DNA from 4 places in the Bradyrhizobium sp. SPXBL-04 genome. Region 4 is predicted to be linked to each of the others. Evidence: predicted binding sites of a transcription regulator. Region 4 holds the regulator's gene; each other region holds the start of a gene.
What was found. The regulator PhoB, encoded in region 4, activates phosphate uptake and scavenging genes when phosphate is short. The targets are predictions, from matches to a motif close to TGTCATNNANCTGTCAT.
Positions count from the first base shown of each region.

Region 1: a site for PhoB is predicted at 3,959-3,975, ahead of ACNJX8_RS01805 (DUF2794 domain-containing protein). Genes of this name have one in related genera too.
Region 2: a site for PhoB is predicted at 2,631-2,647, ahead of ACNJX8_RS14800 (UDP-2,3-diacylglucosamine diphosphatase). Genes of this name have one in related genera too.
Region 3: a site for PhoB is predicted at 2,168-2,184, ahead of ACNJX8_RS23570 (RNA degradosome polyphosphate kinase). Genes of this name have one in related genera too.

Region 1 covers NZ_CP182472.1:373,781-379,337, forward strand. Annotated here, with positions in the region: gene acnA (aconitate hydratase AcnA) at 1-2,466, shown strand, start outside; gene ACNJX8_RS01800 (DUF1223 domain-containing protein) at 2,688-3,464, shown strand; gene ACNJX8_RS01805 (DUF2794 domain-containing protein) at 4,038-4,409, shown strand; gene ACNJX8_RS01810 (GNAT family N-acetyltransferase) at 4,533-5,063, opposite strand; gene ACNJX8_RS01815 (Bax inhibitor-1/YccA family protein) at 5,285-5,557, opposite strand, start outside.
Region 2 covers NZ_CP182472.1:3,181,904-3,187,460, forward strand. Annotated here, with positions in the region: gene ACNJX8_RS14790 (PAS domain S-box protein) at 1-1,258, opposite strand, end outside; gene thiD (bifunctional hydroxymethylpyrimidine kinase/phosphomethylpyrimidine kinase) at 1,547-2,347, shown strand; gene ACNJX8_RS14800 (UDP-2,3-diacylglucosamine diphosphatase) at 2,671-3,483, shown strand; partial or broken gene ACNJX8_RS14805 (glycosyltransferase family 4 protein) at 3,497-4,541, shown strand; gene ACNJX8_RS14810 (threonine/serine dehydratase) at 4,604-5,557, shown strand, end outside.
Region 3 covers NZ_CP182472.1:4,950,242-4,955,798, reverse strand. Annotated here, with positions in the region: gene ACNJX8_RS23570 (RNA degradosome polyphosphate kinase) at 1-2,094, opposite strand, end outside; gene ACNJX8_RS23565 (DnaA ATPase domain-containing protein) at 2,240-2,917, opposite strand; gene ACNJX8_RS23560 (CDP-alcohol phosphatidyltransferase family protein) at 3,011-3,553, opposite strand; gene purM (phosphoribosylformylglycinamidine cyclo-ligase) at 3,708-4,781, shown strand; gene purN (phosphoribosylglycinamide formyltransferase) at 4,781-5,434, shown strand; gene ACNJX8_RS23545 (cold-shock protein) at 5,523-5,557, opposite strand, start outside.
Region 4 covers NZ_CP182472.1:8,264,382-8,269,938, forward strand. Annotated here, with positions in the region: gene argF (ornithine carbamoyltransferase) at 1-53, opposite strand, end outside; gene ACNJX8_RS39355 (aspartate aminotransferase family protein) at 53-1,261, opposite strand; gene ACNJX8_RS39360 (GcrA family cell cycle regulator) at 1,730-2,242, shown strand; gene phoB (phosphate regulon transcriptional regulator PhoB) at 2,501-3,208, opposite strand; gene phoU (phosphate signaling complex protein PhoU) at 3,224-3,940, opposite strand; gene pstB (phosphate ABC transporter ATP-binding protein PstB) at 3,952-4,770, opposite strand; gene pstA (phosphate ABC transporter permease PstA) at 4,767-5,557, opposite strand, start outside.

The DNA.
Region 1 (5,557 bases), 770 kb from region 4:
CGCGTCCTGATGCAGGACTTCACCGGCGTGCCCGCGGTGGTCGACCTCGCCGCGATGCGCAACGCGATGCAGAAGCTCGGCGGCGATGCTGAGAAGATCAATCCGCTGGTCCCGGTCGACCTCGTCATCGACCACTCCGTGATCGTGAACTTCTTCGGCGACAACAAGGCCTTCGGCAAGAACGTCACCGAGGAATACAAGCAGAACCAGGAGCGCTACGAGTTCCTGAAGTGGGGCCAGAAGGCGTTCTCGAACTTCTCCGTCGTGCCGCCCGGCACTGGCATCTGCCACCAGGTCAATCTCGAATATCTGGCCCAGACGGTCTGGACCAAGAAGGAGAAGATGACGGTTGGCAAGAAGACCGGCACCTTCGAGGTCGCTTATCCCGACTCGCTGGTCGGCACCGATTCCCACACCACCATGGTCAATGGTCTCGCCGTGCTCGGCTGGGGCGTCGGCGGCATCGAGGCGGAAGCCTGCATGCTCGGCCAGCCGCTGTCGATGCTGTTGCCGAACGTGGTCGGCTTCAAGCTGAAGGGCGCGATGAAGGAAGGCGTCACCGCGACCGACCTCGTGCTGACCGTGACGCAGATGCTGCGCAAGCTTGGCGTCGTCGGCAAGTTCGTCGAGTTCTTCGGCCCCGGCCTCGACCATCTCTCCGTCGCCGACAAGGCGACCATCGCCAACATGGCGCCCGAATATGGCGCGACCTGCGGCTTCTTCCCGGTCGACGCCGCCGCGCTCGACTATCTCAAGACCTCCGGCCGCGCCTCGGCGCGCGTTGCGCTGGTTCAGGCCTATGCCAAGGCGCAGGGCCTGTTCCGCACCGCCAAGTCGGCCGATCCGGTGTTCACGGAAACCCTGACGCTCGACCTCGCCGACGTCGTTCCCTCGATGGCCGGTCCGAAGCGTCCCGAAGGCCGTATCGCGCTCCCGTCGGTGGCCGAGGGCTTCTCGCTCGCGCTCAGCAGCGAGTACAAGAAGGCCGAGGAGCCGGAGAAGCGCTTTGCCGTCGAAGGCAAGGACTTTGAGATCGGTCACGGCGACGTCGTGATCGCGGCGATCACCTCCTGCACCAACACCTCGAATCCGAGCGTGCTGATCGGCGCCGGCCTGCTTGCGCGCAACGCGGCTGCGAAGGGCCTCAAGGCCAAACCGTGGGTGAAGACCTCGCTTGCCCCGGGTAGCCAGGTGGTCGCGGGCTATCTCGCCGATTCCGGTCTGCAGAAAGATCTCGACAAGGTCGGCTTCAACCTGGTCGGTTTCGGCTGCACCACCTGCATCGGCAATTCCGGTCCGCTGCCGGAAGAGATCTCGAAGTCGATCAACGACAACGGCATCGTTGCCGCTGCCGTGCTCTCAGGTAACCGCAATTTCGAAGGCCGCGTCTCGCCGGACGTGCAGGCGAACTATCTGGCCTCGCCGCCGCTGGTCGTCGCGCACGCGCTCGCGGGCAGCGTGACCAAGAATCTCGCCACGGAGCCGCTCGGCGAGGGCAAGGACGGCAAGCCGGTGTACCTGAAGGACATCTGGCCGACGACGAAGGAGATCAACGCCTTCATGAAGAAGTTCGTGACCGCGTCGATCTTCAAGAAGAAGTATGCCGACGTGTTCAAGGGCGACACCAACTGGCGCAAGATCAAGACGGTCGAGAGCGAGACCTATCGCTGGAACATGTCTTCGACCTATGTGCAGAACCCGCCCTATTTCGACGGCATGAAGAAGGAGCCGGAGCCGGTCACCGACATCGTCGAGGCGCGCATCCTCGCCATGTTCGGCGACAAGATCACCACCGACCACATCTCGCCGGCCGGCTCGATCAAGCTCACCTCGCCCGCTGGCAAATATCTCAGCGAGCACCAGGTGCGCCCCGCGGACTTCAATCAGTACGGCACGCGCCGCGGCAACCACGAAGTGATGATGCGTGGCACCTTCGCCAACATCCGCATCAAGAACTTCATGCTGAAGGGCGCCGACGGCAACATTCCGGAAGGCGGTCTGACCAAGCACTGGCCGGACGGCGAGCAGATGTCGATCTACGACGCCGCGATGAAGTACCAGGAAGAGAAGGTGCCGCTGGTGGTGTTCGCCGGCGCTGAATACGGCAACGGCTCCTCGCGCGACTGGGCCGCGAAGGGCACGCGCCTGCTCGGCGTTCGCGCCGTGATCTGCCAGAGCTTCGAGCGCATCCACCGTTCGAACCTGGTCGGCATGGGCGTGCTGCCGCTGACCTTCGAGGACGGCACTTCCTGGCAGTCGCTGGGTCTGAAGGGTGACGAGAAGGTCACGTTGCGCGGCCTCGTCGGCGACCTCAAGCCGCGCCAGAAGCTGACCGCGGAGATCGTCTCCGGCGACGGTTCGTTGCAGCGCGTTTCGCTGCTTTGCCGCATCGATACGCTGGACGAGCTCGATTACTACCGCAATGGCGGCATCCTCCATTACGTCCTGCGCAAGCTCGCGGCGTAAGCGCGGATTTGTGAACGATGGCTCACTGCGAAGTGAGTAGAAGCCAGAACGAAGGCGGCCTATCAAAAGGCCGCCTTCGCGCGTTTTGCGGCACGTTTCGGATGGGCCCGGCCGGTGGAAAACCTCCTCCTGGACGGATGAATGTGCTGCGCCCCGTAAGATTACGGTGACCATCAGGCGATAAAATTCCCTCTCACGAGCAATGGTGTGCGGCGTTCGACATGACAACAATGACGGCTTCTCATCCGATTTCACGTTGGTCCAGTGCCCTCTGGTCGGGTGCTCTCGGCATCTGTGCGATCGTCGCCGTCATCCGCCCTGCCGAGGCTGATCCCCGCGCCGTTGTCGAATTGTTTACCTCGCAGGGCTGCTCGTCTTGCCCGCCCGCCGACAAGATCATCGGCGATCTCTCCAAGGATCCCTCGGTCATCGCGCTGAGCATGCCGATCGACTATTGGGACTATCTCGGCTGGAAGGACACGCTGGCCGATTCGCGCTTCTCTGCGCGGCAGCGTGCTTACTCGCGCATGCGCGGCGACCGCGAGGTCTACACGCCGCAGGTCGTCGTCAATGGCTCGACCCATGTCATCGGCAGCGATCGCACCGGCATCGAGAATGCGATCGGCAAGACCGACAAGGGCATGGGCGTGATGAGCGTGCCGGTGACGATGTCGCTTGCGGGCAAGCAGATCAGCGTCTCCGTCGCTGCGAGCAACGAGCCCACGGTCTCGCATGGGGAGGTCTGGATCTGCTCGATCGCCAAGTCGGTGCCGATCACGATCACCCGCGGCGAAAATCGCGGACAGCAGATCACCTACCACAACGTGGTGCGCAACCTGCTCAAGGTCGGCGACTGGACCGGCCGCCCGGAAAGCTGGACGGTGCCGATCGAGAATCTCACGCGCGACGGCGTCGACGGCGCGGTGGTCTATGTTCAGGATGGCAACCGAGAGAAGCCGGGTGCGATGCTGGGCGCGGCGTACACGTCGCTGCACTGATTTCACTGACTCACCAGCGTCGCGCTCGCTCTAACTCCTCATGGTGAGGAGCGCGCCCTTGCGCGCGTCACGAACCAAGCAGGCCCGGCGGATGCAGCTCGGCCTTTCATCCTTCGAGACGCCGCGCGAGCGCGGCCCTCAGGATGAGGGGAGGGAGCCGGTGCATGAGGAGAGCGAAGGCTCGGCGAGCCGGAAACATCCCGACACAAACAAAAAAGGACCAACTTGCGTTGGCCCTCCTTGTCGCGCGTACAGACCCGATCCTGTCGACCCCGGGGGGCTGGGGGCTGAGGAATCCGGAACCGAAGGACCGGGCCAACGCACGTGAGCCTTTTCGCAGTGCAGGGCGGCAGTCGCTAGGCGGAAAAGCGGCGACACTATGATTCCTGCTAACGATCCCGTGACGGTTTGCCGCGACAAAGTTCCACCATTGCGTGTGTCCCGATTCGATGAGTCGAACGGGAAGGCCCCTTGCGGTAGGGACCGGTTGGCGCAATCATGCAACTGTCATGATGCCAGAGGTTCCGGTTGTCGCGGACGCGGGTCATGCCGTGCGATGAGGAGGCGCTTCCCATGAATCTGATGTCGGAGGATGCCGAGCCGAGCGAGCAGCGCGCGGCGGCGCGCCCCGCCGCTGCGACGACGCAGCCGAATCGGGTGACCTTCAACCGCCTCGAGCTGCACCGGATTCTCAATCTCTACGGCCGCATGGTCGCCGACGGCGAGTGGCGCGACTACGCTATCGACTTCCTGAAGGACCGCGCCGTGTTCTCGGTCTATCGCCGCGCCTCGGAAGTGCCGATCTATCGGATCGAGAAGGACCCGCGGCTTGCGCGCAAGCAGGGCATGTACAGCGTGATCTCGGCGACCGGCCTGATCCTGCGCCGCGGTCACGAGCTCGAGCGCGTGCTGCTGGTGATCGATCGGAAGCTGGCGGTGGTGTGAAGACCTTCGGTCGTCATTCCGGGGCGCGACGAAGTCGCGAACCCGGAATCCATTCATCCACCGTCCGTGTCGTTCAATGGATTCCGGGTTCGCGCTGCGCGCGCCCCGGAATGACGGGAGCCCCTACTTCCCCGGCACCGTGCTCGCGCCCTCGCCGAGATCCCGCTGCATCATCACCGTATCCAGCCAGCGGCCGAATTTCAGCCCGACATTGGGATGCGTGCCGATCATCTTGAAGCCGCTCTTGGTGTGAACGCCGATCGAGCCGGCATTGGCGGAATCGCCGATCACGGCGATCATCTGGCGGAAGCCACGCGCCTCGCATTCGGTGATCAGCCGCTCCAGCAGCAGGGAGCCGACACCGCGGCGGTGGAAGGAGGGGTCGAGATAGATCGAATTCTCGACCGTGAAGCGATAGGCCGGCCGCGGCCGGTAGGCCCCGGCATAGGCATAGCCGGCCACGCGACGATCGAGGATGGCGACGAAATAGGGATAGCCGCCGTCGATCAGTGCGCGATAGCGGCGCGTCATCTCGGCAAGGTCGGGCGGCTCCAGCTCGAACGTCGCGGTGCCCTCGCGGACGGCCTGCTGATAGATGGCGGTGATGGCGGGAAGGTCGGCCTCGGTGGTGGGCCTGATTTCAGGTGCGGACATGGCGGGAAGGATAGAGGCTTCGTGCGCCGGCTGGAAGGGCCTGCGCTGCTTCTCCGGCGTCATTGCGAGCGTAGCGAAGCAATCCAGAAATGCATCCGTGGAGGCACTCTGGTTTGCTTCGTCAAGAGCTCCTCGCAATGACGGTGCCTGTGGGTACAGCCCGGCCCAAACAAAAACCCCGGCCTTTCGGCCGGGGTTCATGTCGTTCCCTCGTCCTGGCATTAGTCGCGCTGGCCGAGGAGCTGCAACAGCAGCGTGAACAGGTTGATGAAGTTCAGGTACAGCGACAGCGCGCCGGTGATGGCCGCACGCTCTGCGATGTCACCGCCGGCCGAGGCGTAGCCGTAGATGTAGTCGTTCTTCAGCCGCTGGGTATCCCAGGCGGTGAGGCCCGCGAACACCAGCACGCCGACCACCGACACGATGAACTGCAGCATCGAGCTGGCCAGGAACAGGTTCACCAGGCTGGCGATGATGATGCCGATCAGGCCCAT
Region 2 (5,557 bases), 3.6 Mb from region 4:
GCGCCAGATGTCCTCCTGACGGCATGGCATCCTGTGCGTTGAGCGCAAGGTTCAGCACCGCGGATTCGAGCTGGGTGCGGTCTGCAAAGGCCATGATCGTGCCGGGCCCGGAGCTCGTCCTGATCTCGACATTTTCGCGCAAGGTGCGCTTGAGCAGCTTGAACATGGAATCGAGCAGGCCGCGGCAATCGATCATCTGAGGCTGGAGCAACTGGCGGCGGCTGAACGCGAGCAGGCGCTGCGTCAGCTCGGCGCCCCGTTCGCCCGATTGGCAGATGTCGTCGGCAAACCGCTTGAGGTCGGGCCTCGCCTTGAGCTGCTCGCTGAGGTGCTCGGCGTTGCCGATGATGACGGTCAAGAGATTGTTGAAATCGTGCGCGATGCCGCCGGAGAGCTGGCCGACCGTCTCCATCTTCTGCGCCTGCTGGAGCTGCTGCTCGGTCAACTTGCGCGTGGTGAGGTCATGGATGATGCCGACGAAGATCAATTCGCCGTCCTGCCGCGCCTGGCCCACCGACAGGTCCATCGGAAAGGTCGATTCATCCTTGCGCAGGCCGATGGCCTCGCCGCCGGTCGCGAAATGCCCCGTGCGGCTGTCGGACGCAGCAGCTGCCTCGGGCATCAGCATGCCGATGTGCCGGCCCATCACCTCGTCAGCCCGGTAGCCGAACAAGCGCTCGCAGGCCGGATTGAACAACAGGATTCGATCCTGCGCATCGAACAGGATGACCCCGTCGACCGCGGTCTCGACGATTGCGGTGAGGCGCGCCATGCTGTCGCGCATCGCGCGCTGGGCTTCCCCGACCTGCTGGAGCAGGAGCGTCGCGTCCCGGCTCTTGATTTCCTCCTCTTCGAGCGCGGCCTGGACCTGCCGCAGCTCGAACGGAGAGGGAATCGTCAGGATCTTCGGCAGCAGCGGCCAGAGCGCAGCGGCGGTCACCACGGACGCGACCGCTGTGGTCGCCTTCACGAGGCCTTCGATGCCATAGATCGGGACCCAAAGCGTGTAGATCGACAGCACATGGGTCAGGCCGCACGCCATGATGAAGATCGCGAATGCCCAGTAGACCCAACCGAATTTGAGGTCGCGCCGCTTGGTGACGAGGATCGCGAGCGCGAACGGGATCGAAAAATAAGCGGCGGCGATGCAGGCGTCGGAAACGACATGGAGCCAGATCAGTTCGGGTTCCCACAACAGGCAAATGCCGTGCGGCGACAGCATCGAGGAGTCGAGGAGACGTTCAAAATAGGCCCACATAATTCCACCCCGGGAAGACGTGCGAGCCGGGGGCGGCTCGCGCGAATGGTGTCGCTGGACGATTCTACCACCTAACGTCTCACTCATCGGTGTGGACGCCAAGGGCAGGTTATCAAGGCTATGGCGAGGCTCGATTTTTCAGGCCGGCACGATTGCGGGGGCATGCCGCGCCGGTTGCGGGCGCGACGGGCCGCCGCGAATCATGGCGGCGGGCCGTGGCGCTTGCTGCTGTTCCACGGTCGCGCTAGGACAGGCCATGGCGGTGTCCTCCAGCACATGCATCCCGCGATGACGACCCCGGTCGCACTCACCATCGCCGGCTCCGATTCGAGCGGCGGCGCCGGCATCCAGGCGGACCTGAAGACTTTTGCCGCGCTCGGCGTCTATGGCGCCTCCGCCATCACGGCGCTGACGGCGCAGAACACGCGCGGCGTCACCGGCATTCACGCGGTGCCGGCGGAGTTCGTCACCGCACAGATCGATGCGGTGTTTTCCGATCTCGATGTCGGCGCGGTGAAGATCGGCATGGTGGCCCAGGCCGCCAGCATCGAGGCGATCGCGGCGGCGCTGTCGCGCTGGGCGCCCCGGCACGTGGTGCTCGATCCCGTGATGGTGGCAACATCAGGCGACCGGCTGCTGGCTTCCGAGGCCGTCGCAGCGTTGCGCACGAGACTGATACCGCTGGCCTCGGTGATCACGCCGAACCTGCCCGAGGCCGCTGCGCTGCTCGAGGAGCCCGTGGCGGAAAGCGAGGCCGAGATCGAAAGCCAGGGGCGCCGCGTGCTGGCGCTCGGCTGCCGCGCAGTCCTGGTCAAGGGCGGGCACGGCGAGGGCGCCGAGAGCATCGACTATCTGGTCGATGCCGACAGCACCATCGCGCTCGCTGCGCCGCGCCTCGCCACCAAGAACACCCATGGCACCGGCTGCTCGCTGTCCTCGGCCGTCGCGGCGGGGCTTGCCAGGGGCGAGGATCTCGAGCAAGCGGTGCGCAATGCCAAAGCCTGGATCAGCGCCGCGATCGGAGCCGCCGACCGCTTCAGCGTCGGGCATGGCCACGGGCCGATCCATCATTTCCACAAGTTTTACTGACGCGGGCTCGCGCGACCTCTCCCGCTTGCGGGAGAGGTCGCGCCGAAAGGCGCGGGTGAGGGCTCTCTCCACTCGGGGTCATCGCTTGAGGAGGCACCCTCACCCCAACCCTCTCCCGCAAGCGGGAGAGGGAGCGCACTTGCCTCGTGGGTTCCAGCGGCAATCTGGTCTTGCGGGGGGGCGCTGCGGCGCCATGTCGCCTGATTGTCGCATGCGACTGATATTCGCGGGGAGGGCGAGGCAAGGCGTGATTCGTATTTGAAGGTGCCTCGAAGGTTCAATCGGTCATCCCCCTGTCACGGGACATTGTTACAGGCTGGCGCATGGGAAGCTACGATGTGAGTGATGAAAGCCCGGAGCGGCGCTTTCGCACGTTGTTCATCTCCGACGTCCATCTCGGAGCCCGCGGTTCTCAAGCCGACCTTCTGCTCGACTTTCTGCGCTACCACGATGCCGACACCATCTATCTCGTCGGCGACATCGTCGACGGCTGGGCGCTGAAATCGAGCTGGCACTGGCCGCAATCGCACAACGACCTGGTCCAGAAGCTGCTGCGCAAGGCGCGCAAGGGCGCCAAAATCATCTACATTCCCGGCAATCACGACGAGTTCCTGCGCAATTATTACGGCACGCATTTCGGCGGCATCGATGTGGTCGAGAACACCGTCCATACCGGCGTGGACGGCAAGCGCTATCTCGTCATCCACGGCGACATCTTCGACCTCGTGGTGCAGAACGCGCGCTGGCTCGCCCATCTCGGCGACAAGGCCTACGACTTCGCGATCCAGATGAATCGCTTGGTCAATTTCTTCCGCCGCCTTTTCGGCGTGCCCTATTGGTCGCTGTCGCAATGGGCCAAGCAGAAGGTCAAGAATGCCGTGAACTATATCGGCGCGTTCGAGCAGGCGCTCGCCGCCGAGGCGCGGCGCCATGAGGCCGACGGCGTGATCTGCGGCCACATACACTATGCCGTGATCCGCGACGAGGCCGGCATCCGTTACATGAATTGCGGCGACTGGGTCGAGAGCTGCACGGCCCTCGTCGAGCACGACGACGGCCATTTCGAGATCATCACCTGGGCGGATCATTTGCAGAAGCCCGCACAAGTCCCGCAGGTCGCTGCAAGAGCTGCCTGATGAGAGCTGCCTGATGCGCATCCTGGTCGCGACCGACGCCTGGCACCCGCAAGTCAACGGTGTGGTTCGGACGCTGACCAAGCTTGCTGACGCCGCCGAGGGGCTCGGCGTCGCGTTCACGTTCCTGACGCCGCAATCGTTCCGCACCTTCGCGATGCCGAGCTATCGCGACGTGCGCCTCGCGATGCCGCGTCCGGCGCGAATTGCAAAGCTGATCGAGGAGGCGCGCCCGGACAGCATCCACATTGCGACGGAGGGGCCGATCGGCCTGATGGTCCGCCGCTATTGCCGCCAGCGTAAGCTGCCGTTCACGACCAGCTTCCACACCCGCTTTCCCGAATATGTCCGTGCCCGCGTGCCGGTGCCGGGCTCGCTGATCTGGCGCGCGCTGCGCCGCTTCCATGCGCCCAGCCGTGCCGTGATGGCGGCAACGCCTGCGCTCGCCCGCGAGCTCGGCGATCGCGGCTTCGACAATGTCGTGCTGTGGCCGCGCGGCGTCGACACCGATTTGTTCCACCCGCGCGCGATCGACCTCTGTCTGCCGGCGCCGGTGTTCCTGTCGGTCGGCCGGGTTGCGGTGGAGAAGAATCTCAAGGCCTTTCTCGATCTCGATCTGCCCGGTACCAAGGTGATCGTCCGGTCACGGTCCGGCGCGCGCCTCGCTCGAAGAGGCCTATCCCGATGCGATCTTCCTTGGCGAGAAGCACGGCGAGGCGCTGGCGGAAATCTATGCTGCGGCCGACGTCTTCGTGTTCCCGAGCAAGACCGACACGTTCGGCCTGGTCCTACTGGAAGCGCTCGCGAGCGGCCTGCCGGTGGCGGCCTTCCCGGTGAAGGGTCCCCGCGACGTGATCGGCAATGCGCCGGTCGGCGTTCTCGATCACGATCTGCGCAGCGCCTGTTTCGCCGCGCTCGACATCTCCCGGCAGGACTGCGTCGCGTTCGCCGCCAATTACACCTGGGAGGCTTCGGCCAGGGCTTTCGTGGCTAGCATCGAGGCGGGCGGCGCGGTACTGCCCGGCCGGAACAGGGCGGAACAGCCACGCTTCGTCGCCTGACGGGGAAAATCCTCGCGGGGAGGTGTCTTGCCCGCGGCTCGTCGGCCGCGATAAAGTCGGCCATGACCGAACAGCTCCTTCCGGTCGGCCCCGCCGACATCGACGCCGCAGCGCGCGTGATCGCGCCTTACGCCATCCGCACCCCGCTGTTGTCTTTTCCCGTGCTCAACGAGCGCGTCGGCGCAAAGGTCTTCCTGAAGCCGGAAATGCTCCAGCGCACCGGCTCCTTCAAGTTCCGCGGCGCCTTCAACAAAGTGTTCTCGATTCCGCAGGACAAGCGCGCCGGCGGCGTCGTCGCGTTCTCCTCGGGCAACCACGCCCAGGGCGTGGCGGCCGCGGCAAAAATCCTCGACATGCAGGCGACGATCGTGATGCCGGCGGATGCGCCGCTGTCCAAGCGCGAGCGCACCAAATCCTACGGCGCAGAGGTCGTGCTGTACGATCGCGATCGCGACGACCGCGAGGCGATCTCGCGCGGCGTCGCCGAGAAGCGCGGCGCGACGCTGGTCAAGCCGTATGACGATCCCTTCGTGATTGCGGGGCAGGGCACCGCCGGCCGCGAGATCGCCGAGGACATGGCGGGCCTCGGCCTTGCCCCCGATATCGTGGTGGCGCCGGCCTCCGGCGGCGGTCTGATCGCGGGCGTCGCCACGGCGGTGAAAGCGCGCTATCCGCTAGCCGAGATCGTGGTCGCCGAGCCCGAGGCGTTCGACGATCACGGCATTTCGCTGACCGCCGGCCATCGTGAGCCGCATCCGCCGGCGGGCCGCACCATCTGCGATGCGCTGATGGCCCTGATGCCCGGCGAGATGACCTTTGCGATCAACAGCAAGCTGCTTGCGCGCGGCGTCACCGCATCGGATGCCGAAGTCGGTGCGGCCGTGGCGTTCGCCTATCGCGAGCTGAAGCTCGTAGTGGAGCCGGGCGGCGCCGTCGGCCTTGCCGCGCTGCTCGCGGGACGTCTCGACGTCGTCGGCAAGAACGTCGTCATCGTGCTCTCCGGCGGCAATGTCGAT
Region 3 (5,557 bases), 3.3 Mb from region 4:
GTTGTGGACGTTGAAAGGCTCCTCGCCCTTCGCGGCCTTCATACGCGTTGAGGACCCGTCCGGCAACAATTGCCAACTCTGCTCATTGTCCTTCAGATTCGCGACCATGATCTGTTCGAGAACCTGCTGATGCACCGTGGGATTTTGCAGCGGACACAGCACCTCGACGCGGCGGTCGAGGTTGCGCGGCATCATATCGGCCGAGGAGATATACACAGCCGCTTTCGCACTCGGCAGGCCTTGGCCCATGCCGAAGCAGTAGATTCGGCCGTGTTCCAGGAAGCGTCCGATGATCGACTTGACGCGGATGTTCTCCGACAGGCCGGGAATTCCGGGCCTGAGGCAGCAGATGCCGCGCACCACCAACTCGACCTGGACGCCGGCCTGCGAGGCCTCGTAGAGCGCGTCGATGATGTCGGGGTCGACAAGCGCATTCATCTTCATCCAGACCGCGCCGTGCCGGCCGTGCCGTGCATGCGCGGTCTCGCCCTGGATGTGCTCGATGATGCGCTTGCGCAAGGTCAATGGCGACACCGCCATCTTCTCCAGATCGCTCGGCGCGGCATAGCCAGTGATGAAATTGAACACGCGCGCCGCGTCTCGGCCGATGGTCGGATCCGAGGTGAAGTAGGAGAGGTCGGTGTAGATGCGCGCGGTCACCGAGTGATAGTTGCCGGTGCCGGTATGGACGTAGGTCGTGAGGCTGCCGCCCTCGCGGCGCACCACCATCGAGAGCTTTGCATGCGTCTTCAGTTCGAGGAAGCCGTAGACGACTTGCACGCCGGCGCGTTCGAGGTCGCGTGCCCAGCGGATGTTGGCCTCTTCGTCGAATCGCGCCTTCAGCTCGATCAGCGCGGTGACCGACTTGCCGGCCTCGGCGGCCTCGGCCAGTGCACGCACGATCGGTGAGTTCTGCGAGGTGCGGTAGAGCGTCTGCTTGATCGCGACAACATCTGGGTCGCGCGCGGCCTGCTGCAGGAACTGCACCACCACGTCGAAGGATTCGTAGGGGTGATGGACGATGAGGTCCTTCTGCCGGATCGCAGCGAAGATGTCGCCGGCATGCTCGCGCACCCGCTCGGGATGGCGCGGCACGTAAGGGGTGAATTCGAGGTCGGGACGGTCGATGCGGGTGAGCTGCGAAAGCTCGTTCATGGCGAGCACGCCGTCGACCAGGAACACCTCGTCATCGGCGGCCGACAATGCGTGCTGCACGAAGCTCCGCAATTCCTCGGGCATTTTGGCGTCGATCTCGAGCCGGATCACCGAGCCGCGGCGGCGACGCTTCAGCGCGGTCTCGAACAGGCGGACCAGGTCTTCCGCTTCTTCCTCGATTTCGAGCTCGGAGTCGCGGATGATTCGGAAGGCGCCCTGGCCGTGCAAATTGTATCCGGGGAAGAGGCGGTTGATGAACAGGGCGGTCGCCTGTTCCAGCGAAATCAGCCGGACGGCCTTGCCCTCGGCTGGTAGGCGGATGAAGCGATCGATCTTGCCGGGCATGCGGATCAGCGCGTTCATCTGCTTGCCGTCGGCGGCGCGCGTGAGCTGGAGCGCAATGGTGAAGCCGAGGCTTGGAATGAACGGGAAGGGGTGGGCCGGATCGATTGCGAGCGGCGTCAGCAGCGGGAACACGTTGTTGAGGAAGTAGTCCTCGATCCAGCTCCGCTCCGCCTTGGTGACGTCCTTGCCCTCAACCAGCACGATGCCGACATCGGCGAGCGTGCCGCGCAGGTCGCGCCAGATCGCCTGCTGGTCGGAGGCAAGCTCGGAGACGGTGCGGTTGATCAGCGCAAGTTGTTCGGACGGCGTCAGGCCATCGGGGGCGCGCTCGGCGATGCCCTCGCGCACCTGGGCCTTGATGCCGGCCACGCGGACCATGAAGAACTCGTCGAGGTTATTCGCTGAAATCGACAGGAATCGCACCCGCTCCAGCATGGGGTGGCTGGGATTGACCGATTCCTCCAGGACGCGGCGATTGAAATGCAGCCAGGACAGCTCCCGGTTGATGAATCGCTCGGGGCTGGAAGCGATCGCCGGCAGGCCCTCGGTTTCCGGAGCTTTTTCTTTGATTTCAAGGGCTTGCGCAGAGTCCATGAGAAGTCGATCCATCCAGTTCACCCCAATTTGCGACTTACGCGCAAAACCGGCGGGAGCATGTGTTAGAGCGATGACGTTTCGATGACATTGATGTTCCGCCGCTCCGCCGCGTCAAGCGGCCTCGGAGGCGAGCGGGGTTCGGTCAGGCATCCCGAAGCAGCTCGGCGGCCAGCGCCCGGGTGACGGGGCGCCCAAGCCGCAGGGCCTCGCTGTCGAGCAATTCCACAGCCCGCCGGGCGGCGGCCGAGGACCGCTCCAGGCGGGTGGCGAGGTAGCTGACCACGCTCTCATCCACCGTGAGCTGGCGGTCGGCGCAGAATTTGACGATCAGGCCACGGAAAAGCTGGTCGTCGGGCGGCAGCAGCGCGACCGCCGGCACGGCACGCAGGCGCGAGCGCAGGTCGCGAAGCTCGATCTCGAGCGATGCCGGGACCTCGCGCCCGGTGAAGAGGACGTAGGCGCCATCCTCACGGGCGAGGTTCATCAGGTGGAAGAGCGCGCGCTCGTCAAATTCTTTCGCCTTGAGATCCTCGACCACCAGCGCCCCGGTGGCGAGCGCGCCCGGGACCGCTGCGGCGGTCAGGGCATTGGCCGTGGTCGAGCGGGCGCCAGCCTCCTCGGCCCAGATCGCGGCGAGGTGGCTCTTGCCGCTGCCTTCGGGGCCGGCCAGCCACATGATCCGGTTCGGCCATTCCGGCCAGGCGTCGATCAGGCCGAGGCCGGCCACGTTGGCGGGGCCCTCGAGGAAATTGTCCCGACTGAGGCTTTCCGCATGCGGAAGCGAAAACGCCAATTGTCGGGGATGAACGCGGCCTGCCACGCTTGCCTTGCTCCATGCCGGCGCGCCGGCCTCGTTGGAAAAGATTCGACTTGATCGAGCGGGAGTTGGCCTTTTGCGGGGCCGCATCCCAACTCATTTGGCCTCGATCGTGCTCATGTGCCGCAGCCACTCGACGAGATAGAGCGACACGGACGAGAGCGTGAAGACCGTGACGAGGCCCATCAGGATCATATCATAGGGGGCCGGCTTGAAGCCGAAGGCAAGCGCGGCCAGCACCAATGCCGCGAACGCCACTTGGGCCACAGTGTTGAGCTTGGACACCTTCGAGGGCTTCATCTCGACCGGCCGGTCGAACAGCCAGGATACGATCACGGCGGCGACGATCATGATGTCGCGCGAGACCACGAGGATGACGATCCAGCGCGGAATCGCCCCCCAGATGCCGAGCGCCATGTAGATCGAGACCAGCAGCGCCTTGTCGGCGAGCGGATCGAGCAGGGCGCCGAGCTCGCTCGTCATGTTGAAGCGCTTGGCCAGGAAGCCGTCGACGGCGTCGCTGATACCGGCGATCAGGAAGACCGCGAACGCCACCTCCATTTGGCTCGACACGATGGCCCAGACGATGATCGGGACCAGCATGATGCGGCCCAGGGTAATGATGTTCGGAATACTCACGCGGCGCTTCCCGGCACCCGGATTGACCTCAGATCCGGCCCCCTCGGAGGCTGAACCGGTTGATATCTACATAGTATAGGGCGGGGCGCCATGCGAGCCATTGCGCGTCCCCGGAATTCGACGTAACCAGCCGCAAACCCACTGGAAATCGGGCATGACCGACCGCAAAAACGGCCTCACTTACGCCGATTCAGGCGTCGATATCGACGCCGGCAACCGCCTCGTCGACCTGATCAAGCCGATGGTGCGCGCCACCGCACGGCCCGGCGCCGACGCCGAGATCGGCGGTTTCGGCGGCCTGTTCGACCTCAAGGCGGCCGGTTTCAAGGACCCCGTGCTGGTTGCCGCGACCGACGGCGTCGGCACCAAGGTCAAGATCGCGATCGAGACCGGCCTGCATGGCGGCATCGGCATCGACCTCGTCGCCATGAGCGTCAACGACCTCGTGGTCCAGGGCGCCGAGCCACTGTTCTTCCTGGACTATTTCGCCTGCGGCAAGCTCGATCCCGAGGCCACCGCCGCGATCGTTGCCGGCGTTGCGGAGGGCTGCCGCGAATCCGGCTGCGCCCTGATCGGCGGTGAAACGGCCGAGATGCCCGGCCTCTACAAGGACGGCGACTACGATCTCGGCGGCTTTGCCGTCGGCGCCGCCGAGCGCGGCACGCTGCTGCCGCGCAAGGACATCGCGGCGGGCGACGCCGTGATCGGGCTCGCCTCGTCGGGCGTGCACTCCAACGGCTTCTCGCTGGTGCGCAAGATCGTGGAACAATCCGGCCTCGGCTTCGAGGCGCAAGCGCCTTTCGCGCCGGTGATGACGCTGGGCGGCGCGCTGCTGACGCCGACGCGGCTCTACGTCAAATCCTGCCTGCGTGCGATCCGCGAGACTGGCGCGGTGAAGGGGCTCGCCCACATCACCGGCGGCGGTTTCACCGACAACATTCCGCGGGTGCTGCCGAAGCACCTCGGCGTCGGCATCGACCTTGCACAGCTGCCGGTGCTGCCGGTGTTCAAATGGCTGGCCGCGCAGGCCGGCATCGCCGAGCTGGAAATGCTGCGCACCTTCAATTGCGGCATCGGCATGATCGCGATCGTCGAACCTGACCAGGTCGACAAGGTGGTCAAGGTCTTGACCGATGCCGGCGAGACCGTGGCGCAGCTCGGCACCGTGATCCCGGCCGAAGGCGAGCACCGCGTCGTCTATAACGGCCACCTCGACCTGGCGCTGTGATGAAGCGCCGCGTCGCCATCCTGATCTCTGGCCGCGGCTCCAACATGGCTGCGCTGATCAAGGCAGCGGCTGCCGCGGATTTTCCGGCAGAGATTTCGCTGGTCATCTCGAACAAGGCCGATGCACTGGGGCTCGAACGGGCCAGGGCGAGCGGCGTGACAACTGAGGTGATCGAGAGCAAGCCGTTCGGCAAGGACCGCGCAGGTTTCGAAAAGGTGCTGCAGGCTGCGCTCGACCGGCACGGCATCGAGCTGATTTGTCTGGGCGGCTTCATGCGCCTGTTCACGGCGGAGTTCACCAAGGCCTGGTACGGGCGGATGCTCAACATCCATCCCTCGCTGCTGCCGTCCTTTCCGGGCCTCGACCCGCATGGCCAAGCTCTGCGTGCCGGCGTCAAGCTGTCCGGTGCGACGGTGCACTTCGTGATCCCTGAGACCGATGCCGGCCCGATCGTGATGCAAGGCGCCGTGCCCGTCAGCGACAACGATACGTCGGACACGCTCTCGGAGCGCATCCTCGAAGTCGAGCACCGCATCTATCCCGAGGCGCTGCGGCTGCTCGCGGCCGGCAAGGTCCGGATCGAGGGCGAGGTGTGCAGGACGGCGGGCAGCGGGCCGTCGGAGAATTTTTTGGTTTCGCCGGTGGTGAGCTGAAGCGACGTTGCTTTTGACTTCCCAAACAAAATCCCCCGGCAGAGCCGGGGGCAACGTCATGATCTCTCGCGCGTAGCTTTGAGAGAAATCAGGAGACCTTGAGGTTCTCCGCGGATGATTTGC
Region 4 (5,557 bases):
TCCGACAGCGGGAGCTCGTTGATGTCGAGGAAGTGCTTTGGCGACTTGCTCATCAGCTTGCCGCCCGCTTGGTCTGACTGGACGAGATAGCCGTGCAGGCGCGCTCGAGCCGCCCGATGCTGTCCTCGATCTCGGCTTCGGTGACGATCAGAGGCGGCAGGAAGCGCACGACATTATCGCCGGCGCCGACGGTGAGCAGTTTTTCGTGGCGCAAGGCGGCAACGAGATCACCCGAAGGCACGACCGCCTTGATGCCGATCAGGAGACCCTCGCCGCGCACTTCGCTGACGACATCAGGATGACGATCGATCACGGAGGCGAGCTTCTGCTTGAGCAGCAGCGACATCTTCTGCACGTGGTCGAAGAAGCCGGGCTTGAGCATGACGTCGAGCACGGCGTTCGCAGCGGAGATCGCGAGCGGATTGCCGCCGAAGGTCGAGCCGTGCGAGCCGGGTGTCATGCCGGAGGCCGCTTCCGCGGTCGCAAGGCAAGCACCGATCGGAAAGCCGCCACCGAGCGCCTTTGCCAGCGACATCACGTCGGGCGTGACGCCGAGACGGCGATGCGCGAACAGATCGCCGGTGCGGCCCATGCCGGTCTGCACCTCGTCGAACGCGAGCAACAGGCCCTTCTCGTCGCAGAGCTGACGCAGCGCCTTGAGGAAGGCGGGTGTCGACGAACGCACACCGCCCTCGCCCTGGATCGGCTCGATCAGGATGCCGGCGGTCTGCGGACCGATCGCCTTCTTCACGGCCTCGATATCGCCATGCGGGACCTGGTCGAAGCCGTCCATCGGCGGGCCGAAACCTTCGAGATATTTTGCCGAGCCCGTCGCAGCCAGCGTCGCCAGCGTGCGGCCGTGGAAGGCACCCTCGAAGGTGATCATGCGATAGCGATCAGGATGGCCTTTGGCGGCGTGATAGCGCCGCACGACCTTGATCACGCATTCCAGCGCTTCGGCGCCGGAATTGCAGAAGAACACGAAGTCGGAGAAGCTTTCGCTGCACAGGCGCGCCGCCAGTTTCTCACCGTCCGGGCTTTGGAACAGGTTCGACATGTGCCAGAGCTTGGTCGCCTGCTCCTGCAATGCCTTGACCAGCGCGGGATGAGCATGGCCGAGCGCGTTCACCGCAACGCCCGACGTGAAATCGAGATAGCGATCGCCATTGGTCGCGATCAGCCAGCAGCCTTCGCCGCGCTCGAAACCAAGGTCGGCCCTGGCGAAAACGGGAAGCAGATGCGGCGCGGCGCTGTTGGTCATGACCATCACTTGGATGTTGCATTTGGATGTTGAGACCTGCCTGGCGTGCCTTGCGCAGCGCACCATTGACCGGTCCGGAAAACGAAACGTGCCGCCTTTTAAGGGCGGCACGCGCCACTATCTTATGCCTGGCAAGACCGGTGTCAATGCCGCCTGGAAAGCCTCGCGAAACGCTGAATCCGTAGTCTTGCGGTGCCGATTTTGCGGGGTTTTCACCACGGAACATGTGGAAGCGAGTCGGCGGACTCTTGCGCGGGAGTCACGCCATATTGTAGCGTTTGGCCTGTCAGATACGACATCTCGTGCAGCGGTTCTGATCCTCTAAGTCCTCATGTACCGGCGTAAACGTTCGGGCGTCAGTAGCGCGCCCGGCGAGCCTTAAGGGATTCTGGCGGCACGGGTTTTTCAAGGCTTAGGCATTCGCTGTGAGGCCCCAGGATGGTGGCGCGCAGCGAGGGAAAGGGTGCAATGACGGTTTTGACCTGGTCCGACGATCGCGTCGAGCAGCTGAAAAAGCTCTGGGAGGCCGGACTTTCGGCCAGCCAGATCGCGGCCGAGCTCGGCAATGTGACCCGCAATGCCGTGATCGGCAAAGTGCACAGGCTCGGCCTGTCGGGCCGCGCCAAGAGCCCATCTTCGGCCGCGCCGCGGCCGCGCAAGGCGCGCCCAGCACAGCACATGATGCGGGTGACCCGGCCGATCTCGCGCGGCAACACCGCGCTGGCGCAGGCCTTCGAGGTCGAGGTGGAGGCCGAACCGGTCACCTACGACAACGTGGTGCCGATGAGCCAGCGGCTGTCGCTGCTGGAATTGAACGAGGCAACCTGCCACTGGCCGGTCGGCGATCCATCGAGCCCGGATTTCTTCTTCTGCGGCGGCAGGGCGCTGTCCGGCCTGCCCTACTGTGCCCAGCACTCGCGCGTCGCCTATCAGCCGGCCGCGGATCGCCGGCGGGCGCCGGCCAAGCCGAGCACGCGGTGAGTTTGTTCTGAGACCAGAAATGAGCCGTCGTGCGATCGCGGCTCTACAAATCCGATGTCGTCCCGGACAAGCGCGCCTCAAGCGCGCGTAGATCCGGGACCCACAGCCACCGCAAGCTGTGGCTACGGGGACTCGGAGTTACCTTTTTAGCGCAACAATCACTCCCTGTGCTATGGGTCCCGGATCTGCGCTTACACTTGTCCGGGACGACAGTGAGAGTGTGGCAGCCGCCCGCCTGCTAAAGCAACACCGCCTAACTTACGTCTGCTCCGCCTTCGCAAACCGATCATCCAGCGCATAGCCGGCGCCGCGGACGGTGCGGATCGGGTCCTGCTCGCGGCCGAGATTGAGCAGCTTGCGCAGGCGTCCGATATGGACGTCGACGGTGCGCTCGTCGATATAGATGTCGCGGCCCCAGACGCTGTCGAGCAGCTGCTCGCGCGAGAACACGCGGCCGGGATGCTCCAGGAAGAACTCCAGCAGGCGATATTCGGTCGGGCCGAGATCGATCGGCCGGCCAGAGCGCGCCACGCGGCGCTTGTCGCGATCGAGCTCGATGTCGCCATAGGCGAGCACGGTGGCGAGCCGCTCCGGGCTTGCCCGTCGCAAGAGCCCCTTCACGCGCGCGAGCAGCTCCGGCACCGAGAACGGCTTGACGATGTAGTCGTCGGCGCCGGTCGCAAGACCCCGCACCCGCTCGCTCTCCTCGCCGCGCGCGGTGAGCATGATGATCGGGAGTTGCTTGGTCTCGGGACGGGTGCGCAGCCGCCGGCACAGCTCGATGCCTGATAGTCCCGGCAGCATCCAGTCGAGCACGATCAGATCGGGGATGTGTTCCTTGAGGCGGGTGTCGGCGTCGTCGCCGCGCATCACCGTCTCCACGTCATAGCCGTCGCCTTCGAGGTTGTAACGGAGAAGCTCGGTGAGAGCTTCCTCGTCCTCAACCACCATGATGCGTGCGCCCATGTTGTCGTCGCTCCCTCAGGTATTCGGTACCGTCGTGGCGAAGGTCGTCATATCGCCCTTCGGCCGCTTGTCGGTGATCGCCTGACCTTCGATCATGTAGAACACTGTTTCGGCGATGTTGGTGGCGTGGTCACCGATCCGCTCGATGTTCTTGGCGCAGAACATCAGATGGATGCAGAACGAGATGTTGCGCGGATCCTCCATCATGTAGGTGAGGAGCTCGCGGAACAGCGAGGTGCAGATGGCGTCGACTTCCTCGTCGCCCTTCCACACCGCCATTGCCGCCGGCAGATCATGCGCGGCATAGGCGTCCAGCACCGACTTGACCTGCTGCTGCACGAGGTCGGTCATGTGCTCCAGGCCGCGAAACAGTTTTAGCGGATGGAAGTCCGTCTCCAGCGCCGCCACGCGCTTGCCCATGTTCTTGGCGAGGTCGCCGATGCGCTCGAGATCGGTGGCGACGCGCATGGCGCCGACGATCTCGCGCAGATCCACCGCCATCGGCTGGCGGCGGGCGATGGTGAGCACGGCGCGCTCCTCGATGCGCTTCTGCAGCGCGTCGAGCTCGGCGTCGGTGGTGACGACGCGCTGGCCGAGCGCGACGTCGCGGCGGATCAGCGCGTCGACGGAATCGACGATCATGCGCTCGGCGATGCCGCCCATCTCGGCGACCAGGCGGGTGAGCTCCTGGAGGTCGGTGTCGAAGGCCTTTGCGGTATGTTCAGTACCCATTTCCCGTCTCCTCAGCCGAACCTGCCGGTGATGTAATCCTGCGTACGCCGGTCGCTCGGCGACGTGAAGATCTTGCTGGTGTCGTCGAACTCGATCAGTTCGCCGAGATACATGAAGGCGGTCTTGTCGGAGACGCGCGCCGCCTGCTGCATGTTGTGGGTGACGATCGCGATCGTGTAGTTCTCGGACAGTTCCTGGATCAGCTCCTCGACCTTGGCGGTCGAGATCGGATCGAGCGCCGAGCAGGGCTCGTCGAACAAGATTACTTCAGGCCGCACCGCGACCGTGCGGGCGATGCAGAGGCGCTGCTGCTGGCCGCCGGAGAGCGACAGGCCCGAGGCGTTGAGCTTGTCCTTGACCTCGTTCCACAGCGCGCCGCCGCGCAGCGCCTTCTCGACCCGGTCGTCCATCTCGGACTTCGAGATCTTCTCGTAGAGGCGGATGCCGAAGGCGATGTTCTCGTAGATCGTCATCGGGAACGGTGTCGGCTTCTGGAACACCATGCCGACCCGGGCGCGCAGCAGATTGAGGTCGAGCTTGGGATCGAGGATGTTGGTCTGGTCGAGCATCAGCTGACCGGTCACGCGCTGGCCCGGATAGAGGTCGTACATCCGGTTGAAGATGCGCAGCAGGGTCGACTTGCCGCAGCCCGACGGGCCGATGAAGGCCGTGACGCGGTTGGTGCCGAGCGTCAGGTTGATGTTCTTCAGCGCGTGATGCTCGCCGTAATAGAAGTTGAGGTTGCGCACCGTCACCTTGGCGGGCGCTTCCGGCAGCGGATGCGAGGCCAGGTGACCGTTGGAACTCACGGATACGGACAGGTCGGTCATTTTGCGGTCCTCTCGGCACCGAGGATGCGGGCGCCAATGTTCAGGGCAAGCACGGTGAGCGTGATCAGCAGTGCGCCGCTCCAGGCGAGCTGCTTCCAATAGGCGTAGGGGCTCTGCACGAAATTGTTGATGGTCACGGGCAGGTTGGCCATCGTCTTGTTCAGGCCGAGGCTGAAGAACTGGTTCGACAGCGCGGTGAACAGCAGCGGCGCGGTCTCGCCCGCGACGCGGGCGGTGGCGAGCAGCACGCCGGTGATGAGGCCGGAGCGCGCGGCGCGGTAGGCGATGCGCTTGATCACCAGTGAGCGCGGCAAGCCGAGCGCGGAGGCCGCCTCGCGCAGCGCGTTCGGCACCAGAAGCAGCATGTCCTCGGTGGTGCGCAGCACCACCGGGATGACGATCACGGCGAGCGCGAGGCTACCGGCGATCGCCGAGAAGCCGCGCATCGGCACCACCACGGCGCCGTAGATGAACAGGCCGATGATGATCGAGGGCGCCGACAACAGGATGTCGTTGATGAAGCGGATCACCGAAGTCAGCTTGTCGTTACGGCCGTATTCGGCGAGATAGGTGCCGGCGAACAGGCCGAGCGGCGCGCCGATGCCGACGCCGAGCGCGGTCATGATCAGCGAGCCGACGATGGCGTTGAGCAGGCCGCCTTCGGACGCGCCGGGCGGCGGCGTGTTCTCAGTGAAGACCTGGAGGTTCAGGCCGCTAAGGCCGTTGTAGAGCAGCGTGATCAGGATCAGCGCGAGCCAGGTGACGCCGAAGGCGGCGGCGGCGATGC